DNA from 2 places in the Streptomyces siamensis genome. Region 1 is predicted to be linked to the other one. Evidence: riboswitches for the same ligand, from Rfam matches in the RefSeq annotation. Region 1 holds a riboswitch; the other holds the start of a gene.
What was found. A riboswitch is a leader RNA that binds a small molecule or an ion and turns the genes downstream of it on or off. The one in region 1 is predicted to bind cobalamin.
Positions count from the first base shown of each region.

Region 2: linked by a shared signal. The riboswitch ahead of metE (5-methyltetrahydropteroyltriglutamate--homocysteine S-methyltransferase) and the one ahead of ABEB03_RS19970 (ribonucleoside-diphosphate reductase subunit alpha) in region 1 are both predicted to bind cobalamin.

Region 1 covers NZ_BAABKB010000013.1:280,940-286,163, forward strand. Annotated here, with positions in the region: gene ABEB03_RS19955 (DUF3311 domain-containing protein) at 1-139, shown strand, start outside; gene mctP (monocarboxylate uptake permease MctP) at 136-1,734, shown strand; gene ABEB03_RS19965 (GNAT family N-acetyltransferase) at 1,881-2,405, shown strand; cobalamin riboswitch at 2,480-2,618, shown strand; gene ABEB03_RS19970 (ribonucleoside-diphosphate reductase subunit alpha) at 2,754-5,135, shown strand; gene ABEB03_RS19975 (ribonucleotide-diphosphate reductase subunit beta) at 5,198-5,224, shown strand, end outside.
Region 2 covers NZ_BAABKB010000031.1:44,330-49,553, reverse strand. Annotated here, with positions in the region: gene ABEB03_RS33075 (hypothetical protein) at 1-461, opposite strand, end outside; gene metE (5-methyltetrahydropteroyltriglutamate--homocysteine S-methyltransferase) at 702-3,020, opposite strand; cobalamin riboswitch at 3,187-3,407, opposite strand; partial or broken gene ABEB03_RS33065 (3-hydroxyacyl-CoA dehydrogenase family protein) at 3,596-3,958, opposite strand; partial or broken gene ABEB03_RS33060 (short-chain fatty acyl-CoA regulator family protein) at 3,971-4,297, shown strand; gene ABEB03_RS33055 (GNAT family N-acetyltransferase) at 4,645-5,172, opposite strand; gene ABEB03_RS33050 (transposase family protein) at 5,175-5,224, shown strand, end outside.

The DNA of each region.
Region 1 (5,224 bases):
GCTCACGATGGTCGCGTACCAGCTGTGGCGGCGTGACCAGCGGGCCCGCGCCTCCGCCGCCACCCGCACTTCCACCAAGGGCGCCCCGGCCTTTGCCGAGGGTGCCGAAGCATCCGCCGAGGGGAGTGCCGGAGCATGAAGGACGGCGTCAACGGCGTCGCACTCGGCGTCTTCATCTTCTTCTTCCTGGCCGTCACGGTCGTAGGGTTCCTGGCCGCGCGCTGGCGCAAGGCCGACAACGAGCACAGCCTCGACGAATGGGGCCTGGGCGGAAGGTCGTTCGGAACCTGGATCACCTGGTTCCTGCTCGGCGGCGACCTGTACACCGCGTACACGTTCGTGGCCGTACCGGCCGCCATCTACGCGGCGGGCGCGGCCGGCTTCTTCGCCGTGCCGTACACGATCCTGGTCTACCCGCTGATCTTCACCTTCCTGCCGCGCCTGTGGTCGGTGTCCCACAAGCACGGATACGTGACGACGTCCGACTTCGTTCGCGGCCGCTTCGGCTCCAAGGGTCTGTCCCTGGCCGTGGCGATCACCGGCATCCTGGCGACCATGCCGTACATCGCGCTCCAGCTGGTCGGCATCCAGGCCGTCCTGGACGTGATGGGCGTGGGCGGCGGCGACAACACCAACTGGTTCGTCAAGGACCTTCCGCTGCTCATCGCCTTCGGTGTGCTGGCCGCCTACACCTACTCCTCGGGCCTGCGTGCCCCCGCCCTGATCGCGTTCGTGAAGGACACCCTGATCTACATCGTGATCGCGGTGGCCATCATCTACATCCCGATCAAGCTGGGCGGATTCGACGAGATCTTCAAGGCGGCGGGCGACAAGTACACCGCGGCCGGCGCGGGCGGGCTCGTGCCTCCCGAGGCGGGCCAGTGGACCTACGCCACGCTCGCGCTCGGCTCGGCACTCGCGCTGTTCATGTATCCGCACTCGATCACGGCGACGCTGTCCAGCCGCAGCCGCGAGGTGATCCGCCGCAACACCACGATCCTCCCGCTGTACTCGCTGATGCTGGGCCTGCTCGCGCTGCTCGGGTTCATGGCGATCGCGGCCGGGGTGAAGGTCACCAACGGCCAGCTCGCGATCCCGCAGCTGTTCGAGAACATGTTCCCGGACTGGTTCGCGGGTGTGGCCTTCGCGGCCATCGGCATCGGCGCGCTGGTCCCCGCGGCCATCATGTCGATCGCCGCCGCGAACCTCTTCACGCGCAACATCTACAAGGACTTCATCAAGCCGGACGCCACTCCGCAGCAGGAGACCAAGGTCTCCAAGCTGGTCTCCCTGCTGGTGAAGGTGGGCGCGCTGGTCTTCGTCCTCACCATGGACAAGACGGTCGCCATCAACTTCCAGCTCCTGGGCGGCATCTGGATCCTGCAGACCTTCCCGGCCCTGGTCGGCGGCCTGTTCACCCGCTGGTTCCACCGCTGGGCGCTCCTCGTCGGCTGGGCCGTGGGCATGCTCTACGGCACGATCGCCGCGTACGGGGTGGCCTCGCCGACGCAGAAGCACTTCGGCGGCAGCGCCAAGGAGATCCCCGGCATCGGGGAGATCGGCTACATCGGCTTCACGGCGTTCACCCTGAACGTGGTCGTGACGGTCGTCCTCACCTTCGCGCTGCGTGCGTTCAAGGCCCCGGACGGCGTCGACGAGACGTCCGCCGAGGACTACACGGCGGACGCGGGCGACCCGGGGGTCGAGGTGGAGCTGCCGGTGGCGGCCCACTGACCCGGCGGTTCCACACTCCGCGGCGCCCCTCGGTCAGGGGGGCGCCGCGGTCTTTTCGCGCCCGCGGTCCTGCCGTCGTACGGTGACAGGTCCCAGCCCCTGGGAATTCGGCGGCCCTCCCGCGCGATCTCCCACAGACTGTGCGCATGGACACAGTCATCCGCGTCGCGCGTCCCGAGGAGTACCCGGGCCTCGGCGAGATCACCGCCCAGGCCTATCTCGGCGACGGACTGCTCGACTTCGGGGAGAGCGACGCGTACCTCGGAGAGCTGCGGGACGTGGCCAAGCGCGCCGCCGCGGCCGACGTGCTCGTCGCGGTCGAACGCGACTCCACGCCCGGCACGCAGCGGCTGCTGGGTGGGGTGACCTTCGTGCCGCGCGGCGGCGCCATGGCCGACATCGCCCGCCCCGGCGAGGCCGAGATCCGCATGCTCGCGGTCGCCCGCGAGGCACGCGGCCGGGGTGCCGGGGAGGCACTCGTCCGCGCCTGCGTCGACCGCGCACGGGCCACGGAGGGCTGCGTACGCATCGTGCTGTCCACCCAGCACTCCATGCACGCCGCCCACCGGATCTACGAGCGCCTCGGCTTCACCCGCACCCCGGACCGCGACTGGAACCCGATCCCGGAGCTGGACGACATCAGGCTCCTCACCTACGAACTGACGCTCTGACAGCTCTCCTGCCACCCTCCGAAGCCGACACGACACAACATGTGGGGGTGGTCCCGCAGCCCGGCACAAGATGTATGCTCATGCTCGCTGTCGCCGCAGGGGAATCCGGTGCGAATCCGGAACTGTCCCGCAACGGTGTACTTGTGCGTGTTCGCGTATCCGCCTGCACGCGCTGGCTTCAGTCCGAGGACCTGCCGGCAGCGCACCCCGGCCGTCCGGCCCGGGTGCCGACGACGTCCGGGCCTCGCGGAATGGGCCGGTGGACGCGGTGCGCTGCCCTCCGGTCAGCGCCCCCGTGTGCCTCCGTGCCTCCCGACAGGCCCCGTGCCGAGCGAGGGAGAGCCCCACGTGACCATCGCGCCAGCCGATCCGGCTTCAGCGTCAGCGCAGCAGGCCCCGGTGGAGACGGACGGTCCCGGTACCGCGCTGCTGCGGATCCTGACCGATCTCACCGCCGACCTCCCCGACGCCGACCCCGGCCGGGTCGCTGCCGCCGCGCTGCGCGGCCGGTCCGCCCGGGCCGACGAGGCGGAGCTGCGTGAGCTGGCCACCGAGGCGGCGGCGGGACTCATCTCCGAGGACCCCGCGTACTCGCGGCTGGCCGCCCGGCTGCTGACGATCAGCATCGCGGCCGAGGCCGCCTCGCAGGGCGTCGCGTCCTTCTCCGAGTCGGTCGCCGTCGGCCACCGCGAAGGTCTTGTCGCGGACCGTACGGCGGAGTTCGTCCGCCTGCACACGGCCCGCCTCGACGCGCTCGTCGACGTCGAGGGCGACGACCGCTTCGGCTACTTCGGCCTGCGCACCCTGCACAGCCGCTATCTGCTCCGCCACCCGATCACCCGCCGGGTGATCGAGACGCCCCAGCACTTCATGCTCCGGGTGGCGTCGGGTCTCGCCGAGGACGACAGCGTCCGCTCCGTGGACGAAGTCTCCGCGCTCTACCGGCTGATGAGCCGCCTCGACTACCTGCCCTCCTCCCCGACGCTCTTCAACTCCGGTACGCGGCACCCGCAGATGTCGTCCTGCTACCTCCTCGACTCCCCGCTGGACGAGCTCGACTCCATCTACGACCGCTACCACCAGGTGGCCCGGCTCTCGAAGCACGCGGGCGGCATCGGGCTGTCGTACTCCCGCATCCGTTCGCGCGGTTCGCTGATCCGCGGCACGAACGGGCACTCCAACGGCATCGTCCCGTTCCTGAAGACCCTCGACGCCTCGGTCGCCGCGGTGAACCAGGGCGGCCGGCGCAAGGGCGCGGCGGCCGTCTACCTGGAGACCTGGCACTCCGACATCGAGGAGTTCCTGGAGCTGCGCGACAACACCGGTGAGGACGCCCGGCGCACGCACAACCTGAACCTGGCGCACTGGATCCCGGACGAGTTCATGCGCCGGGTGAACGAGAACGGCGACTGGTCGCTGTTCTCCCCGGCCGACGTGCCGGAGCTGGTCGACCTGTGGGGCGACGAGTTCGACGCCGCGTACCGCAAGGCGGAGGAGGCCGGGCTCGCCCGGAAGACCATCCCGGCCCGCGACCTGTACGGCCGGATGATGCGCACCCTCGCACAGACCGGCAACGGCTGGATGACCTTCAAGGACGCCGCCAACCGCGCCGCCAACCAGACCGCCGAGCCGGGCCACACCGTCCACTCCTCGAACCTGTGCACCGAGATCCTGGAGGTCACGGACGACGGGGAGACGGCGGTCTGCAACCTCGGTTCGGTCAACCTCGGTGCCTTCGTGAGCGACGGCGACATCGACTGGGAGCGGCTGGACGAGACCGTCCGCACGGCCGTGACGTTCCTGGACCGGGTCGTCGACATCAACTTCTACCCGACCGAGCAGGCGGGCCGCTCCAACGCCAGGTGGCGCCCGGTGGGCCTCGGCGCGATGGGCCTCCAGGACGTCTTCTTCAAGCTGCGGCTGCCCTTCGACTCGGCCGAGGCGAAGGCGCTGTCCACGCGGATCGCCGAGCGCATCATGCTCGCCGCGTACGAGGCCTCCGCGGACCTCGCCGAGCGCAACGGCCCGCTGCCGGCCTGGGAGAAGACCCGTACGGCCCGCGGTGTGCTGCACCCCGACCACTTCGACGCCGAGCTGACCTGGCCGGAGCGCTGGGCGGCACTGCGGGAACGCATCGCCGCGGTCGGCATGCGCAACGCGCTGCTGCTCGCCATCGCGCCCACCGCCACCATCGCGTCCATCGCGGGCGTGTACGAGTGCATCGAGCCGCAGGTCTCCAACCTGTTCAAGCGCGAGACGCTCTCCGGCGAGTTCCTCCAGGTCAACTCCTACCTGGTCGCCGACCTCAAGGAACTCGGCGTCTGGGACGCGCGCACCCGGGAGGCGCTGCGCGACTCCAGCGGCTCCGTGCAGGACTTCGCGTGGATCCCCGCCGAGGTCCGGGCGCTGTACCGCACTGCGTGGGAGATCCCGCAGCGCGGCCTGATCGACATGGCCGCGGCGCGCACCCCGTTCCTGGACCAGTCGCAGTCGCTGAACCTGTTCATGGAGACGCCGACGATCGGCAAGCTCTCCTCGATGTACGCGTACGCCTGGAAGCAGGGCCTGAAGACGACGTACTACCTGCGCTCGCGCCCGGCGACCCGCATCGCCCGCGCGGCCCAGGCGCAGGCGCAGCCCGAGAAGACCATCCCCGTCCAGCAGGTGGCCGACCCCGACGCCGTCGCCTGCTCCCTTGAGAACCCCGAGTCCTGCGAGGCCTGCCAGTGACGACCGCCCCGAACACCGAGAAGAACCTGCTCGACCCCGGCTTCGAGCTGACTCTGCGCCCCATGCGCTACCCCGACTTCTACGAGCGC
Region 2 (5,224 bases), on a different contig from region 1:
CCGATGGCTACCCAGTAGTTCGGCATGGCCTGCGGGCCGTAGAACAGCGTGACCCACAAGGAGGCGAACAGGGCACCGGCAAGGGCCAGGACGTGCGGCCGGGTGTGGGTCCGCCATACGCGCAGCGCGAGATGCAGGGCCAGGCCGGAGAGGATCGCGAGGTAGGCGCGGAGGAGGGCGGTGGAGTCGGACCACGATGCGATCGGTGCCGTGAGGAGGGAAATGCCCCGGGCGCGGGGCGCGCTGAAGAAGGCGGCGGGGATACGGCCGCTGACCTGGCTGACGTAGACCGTCTCGTCCCAGCCGAGCCCCGTGCGGACCAGAACCAGCTGGGCGAGCGTGAAGGTGGCTGCGACCACCGCGAGCCAGGGCTCCCCCTGGGCGCGGCTGAGCCAGGTGGCGAGGAGTGGAAGGCCGGTGGGACGTTCCCGGGTCGTCGTGGCGTTCGAGCCGTCGGCCATGGTGCACCTCTCGTCGTCTCTCACCACAGGGCTGGAACCCCCTACAGCCTGTAGGACTGTAAATCGACACTACGATCTGTAGGGTTAGAGGCGGGTGAGAAGATGCCCCAGCTCGGCGAGGTGCCCGACACGGCAGGCAGCGGCCGGGGCCGAGCGCCACGTAGCCCGCCGTCAGGCAGAAGACGTGCTTGCTCGGCAAAGGCCGGAGCGCTCCCGCCCCGACCTTTGCTCTCGACCGGCCTAGTAGGGGGACAGCTCACCGCGGACCGTGCGGGCGGCTGCGACCAGGTTCTCCAGGGAGGAGCGCGTCTCCAACCAACCGCGGGTCTTCAGGCCACAGTCGGGATTGACCCACAGGCGTTCCGCGGGGATGGCCTTCAGCCCGGTGCGCAGCAGTTCGGCCGCCTCCTCGACGCTCGGAACGCGCGGGGAGTGGATGTCGTAGACACCGGGTCCGGCCTCGCGCGGGTAGCCGTGGCGGGCCAGTTCACGGGCGACCTGCATGTGGGAGCGGGCGGCCTCCAGGCTGATGACATCGGCGTCCAGGTCGTCGATGGCCTGGACGATGTCGCCGAACTCGGCGTAGCACATGTGCGTATGGATCTGGGTGTCCGGGCGCACACCGGCCGTGGACAGTCGGAACGCCTCCGTGGCCCAGCCGAGGTAGGCGGCTCGGTCGGCGGTGCGCAGCGGCAGCGTCTCGCGCAGCGCCGGCTCGTCCACCTGGATCACCGAGGCCCCTGCGGCTTCCAGGTCGCCCACCTCGTCGCGCAGCGCGAGGGCGACTTGGCGGGCTGTGTCGCCGAGGGGCTGGTCGTCGCGGACGAAGGACCAGGCGAGCATGGTGACCGGCCCGGTGAGCATGCCCTTGACCGGACGCCCCGTGAGGGACTGTGCGTACGTGGTCCAGCGCACCGTCATGGGTTCGGGGCGGGAGATGTCACCGGCCAGGATCGGCGGGCGGACGTACCGCGTGCCGTACGACTGGACCCAGCCGTGCTGAGTGGCGAGGTAGCCGGTGAGCTGCTCGGCGAAGTACTGGACCATGTCATTGCGTTCGGCCTCGCCGTGCACCAGGACGTCCAGGCCGGCCTTCTCCTGGAAGGAGATCACCTCCTGGATCTCGGCCTTGACACGCTCCTCGTAGCCGCCCGTGTCGATGCGCCCCGCGCGCAGGTCGGCGCGTGCCGTGCGCAGTTCGTTCGTCTGCGGGAAGGAGCCGATCGTGGTGGTCGGCAGCAGCGGCAGCCCGAGGCGGGCGCGCTGGGCGGTCGTCCGCTCGGGGTACGGCTGGGAGCGGCGGGCGTCGGCCTCGGTGACGGCGGCGGCCCGCGCCCGCACGGCCGGATCGTGAGCGATCGGTGAGCCTGCACGCGAGGCCAGATCGGCCCGGTTGGCGGCCAGTTCGGCCGCGATCGTGTCGGTGCCCCGGGCGATGCCCCGGGCCAGAGTGACGACCTCCCGTGTCTTTTGCCGCGCGAAGGCGAGCCAGCGCACGATCTGCGGCTCGATGTCGCGTTCTACGGAGGCGTCGAGCGGCACGTGCAACAGGGAGCAGGAGGTGGCGACGTCGACCCGGTCCGCCAGCCCCAGCAGGGTGCCGAGCGTCGTGAGTGACTTCTCGAGGTCGTTCACCCAGATGTTGCGGCCGTCGACGACACCGGCGACCAGGCGCTTGCCGGGCAGGCCGCCCACGGCGGCGAGATCTTCGAGGTTGGCGGCCGCCGCCCCGGTGAAGTCCAGGGACAGGCCCTCGACCGGCGCCTTGGCGAGCACGGGCAGGGCTTCGCCGAGCCGGTCGAAGTAGGAGGCGACCAGCAGCTTGGGCCGGTCCGTGCGTGCGCCGAGATCGCGGTAGGCGCGGGCCGCTGCGTTCAGCGCGGCCGGGGTGCGGTCCTGCACGAGGGCCGGCTCGTCGAGCTGCACCCAGGTGGCGCCGGCGGCTCGCAGGTCGGCGAGGACCTTCGCATACACCGGAAGGAGGCTGTCGAGGAGGACGAGCGGGTCGAAGTCGGCGGCCACGCCCTGTGCGGCCTTGGCCAGCAGGAGGTAGGTGACGGGCCCGACGAGGACGGGCCGGGCCGTCAGCCCCAGGGCCAGGGCTTCCTTGAACTCGTCGACCTGCTTGGTCGAGTCCGCGTTGAACACCGTGTCCGGGCCCAGCTCAGGCACCAGGTAGTGGTAGTTCGTATCGAACCACTTCGTCATCTCCAGCGGAGCGACGTCCTGGGTGCCGCGCGCCATGGCGAAGTACCCATCCAGGGCGTCCGCGGCGACGGCGCCCCGATGGCGGGCGGGGATCGCGCCGACCATGACGGTGGTGTCGAGTACGTGGTCGTAGTACGAGAAGTCACCGGTCGGCACTTCGTCGATGCCGGCTTCGGCCAGTTGCCGCCAGTGCGTCCGGCGCAGGTCGGTGGCGGTGGCTCGGAGGGCGTCAGCGGTGACACGGCCCTTCCAATAGCCCTCGATCGCCTTCTTCAGTTCGCGGTTCTGTCCTTGGCGGGGGTAGCCGTACACGGTGGCCCGTGCTGCCGCGGTCGCGGACTTCGCTGTCACGGAGATCTCCTTCGCGAGATGAATCCCTGAGATTCCGGAGACGGGACGAGAGCGCGAAGGGGTGACGAACCGGACGGATACGGCCCCGCGCGGCAAGGCACGGTCGAACGTCTGGTGTGTACGCCGACCTGCCCTCGAGGTCACCGGAATGTCCGCGCACGAGTGGTTCGCGCGCGGGCAGTTGGCAGGTCTTCGGACTCACGGGCACGTCCTCACCGAGGAGGACACCTACTGGCCGTCGCTTCCCAGACCCTCCTTCGGGCCCAGTGCGTATGACGGCGGTCGTTCCCGCTCACCGCTGCGGGGCAGTCCCGGATTCCCACCGGGTTCCCTCTTACGACGCATCCCGTCTGGCGGACGGGGCGAACCAGCTGCTCCCGTCAGCCTACGGGGTGCCGCGTTCGGGGAAAGCGGCACGTCCACCATCCGGATGGTGAAGGGGGACACTCGAAGGCAGCAACGCCACAAGGCGGGAGGCGCCCGCACTCGCGCCTCCCGCCCCTCCCTTGTGACACCGCGCGGGACCCTCGTCCCGCCGGCGGTACGGGCCCCTCAGCCCGCGCCCTACCAGGTCCTCAGCCCTGGTCGTAGGTGTGGAACCCCCTGCCGGTCCGACGGCCGAGCAGTCCGGCTTGCACCATCCGGTGGAGCAGCGGCGATGGCGCGTAGAGCGGCTCGCGGAACTCGTCGTAGAGGGACTCGGCGATCGAGGCGACGGTGTCCAGACCGATCAGGTCCGCGAGTTTCAGCGGGCCCATCGGGTGAGCGCAGCCCAGCTCCATGCCGGCGTCGATGTCGGCGGCCGTGGCGAGGCCGGACTCTGCCATCCGGATCGCGGACAGCAGGTAGGGGATGAGCAGCGCGTTGACGACGAAGCCTGCCCGGTCCTGGGACCGGATCACGGTCTTGCCGAGCACACGGGTCGCGAAGTCCTCGACCGTGCAGGTCACGGGCAGCGCTACTTGTGGACCGCACGAGTCGTCACCCGGCACCGCGGCGGCTGGGGCGAACCCGGCAAGACCTTCGCCATCGGCCTCGGCTGCGAAATCCGCCACGCCCACCGCCTTGTCTACTCGGACGGCCTCGACCTCACCAACGCGTCCGCCGCCACCCCCATCGGCATGGGCTGCCGCGTCTGCGAGCGCCTCGACTGCTCCCAACGAGCCGCGCCTCCCCTCGGCCATCAGCTCCTCGTCGATCAGAACAGCAGCACGTTCGTGCCGTACCCCGTTTCGGACTCGGACCACGTCGACACTGGTTCCTCCTCATACGGCTGATCGCCGGACGTGACACGGTCGCCGACAAGAGCCCAGCGATTCCACGGCGCTTGAGCAAGCCGGAGGATCAGCCGCGCCGTCACCACGCCGACCGACCGACGTAGGTGTTCCGACTCGCAGCGACCTCGCCCCACGGATCCTTTGAGGAGCCCTTGCGTCATGTGATGACGGGTCGGCGGTGCCGCACGCAGGGGTAGTCCCGTTCGTGCGTCCTACGCCGGCCTGCTCCGCAGCGGACGTTCGGTTCACCCCCGCTGGTCGCGTGACCGAGCCGCTGACCATCCACAGACGCCGCCTCGGGTCCGAGCTGCCGCTGCAGGGGCAGCCGTCTCTTCACGGCTGTTCCGTCAGATACCGGGTCGGGTAGCCGCGCGCCACTCGTCCTCGACGATGCTGAACATCTCAGAGTCTCGCCAGCCGTCCCGAATCAACGCGGTGTGACGAAGCCGCCCCTCCCATGTCATGCCGATTTTGACGAGCACCCGAGCCGACCCACGGTTGCGCGGGTCGCAGGTGGCATAGATCCGGTGGAGGTCGAGTTCCTCGAAGCCTCGCGTGAGCAGCTCGTTCGCGATGGCTGTTCCCAGGCCCTGGCCCCAGACCTGCGGGTGCACGACGTAGGTGATCTCGCCTTGCCGTTGTCCTCGGCTTCGGACATGCAACTCGCCCATGCCGACCACGTCGCCCTCGACACGCGCCGCGTAGGAGAACCGTTGCTGGGGTGTGTGCGCCCACGCGTCGACCGCATCCGTCACGAACGCGCGCGTCTGCGCTTCACTGTTCGGTCCCCAGGTCTGGAAGCGGCAAGCCCGGGCGTCGGAAGCCCAAGAGTGGACAGCTCGCCAGTCCGCGAGCCCGATCTTGCTCAAGGTCACCAATTGTCGAGGCACCAGACGATCGTGCCAGGTGCCGTTGCGGCTCCGGCAA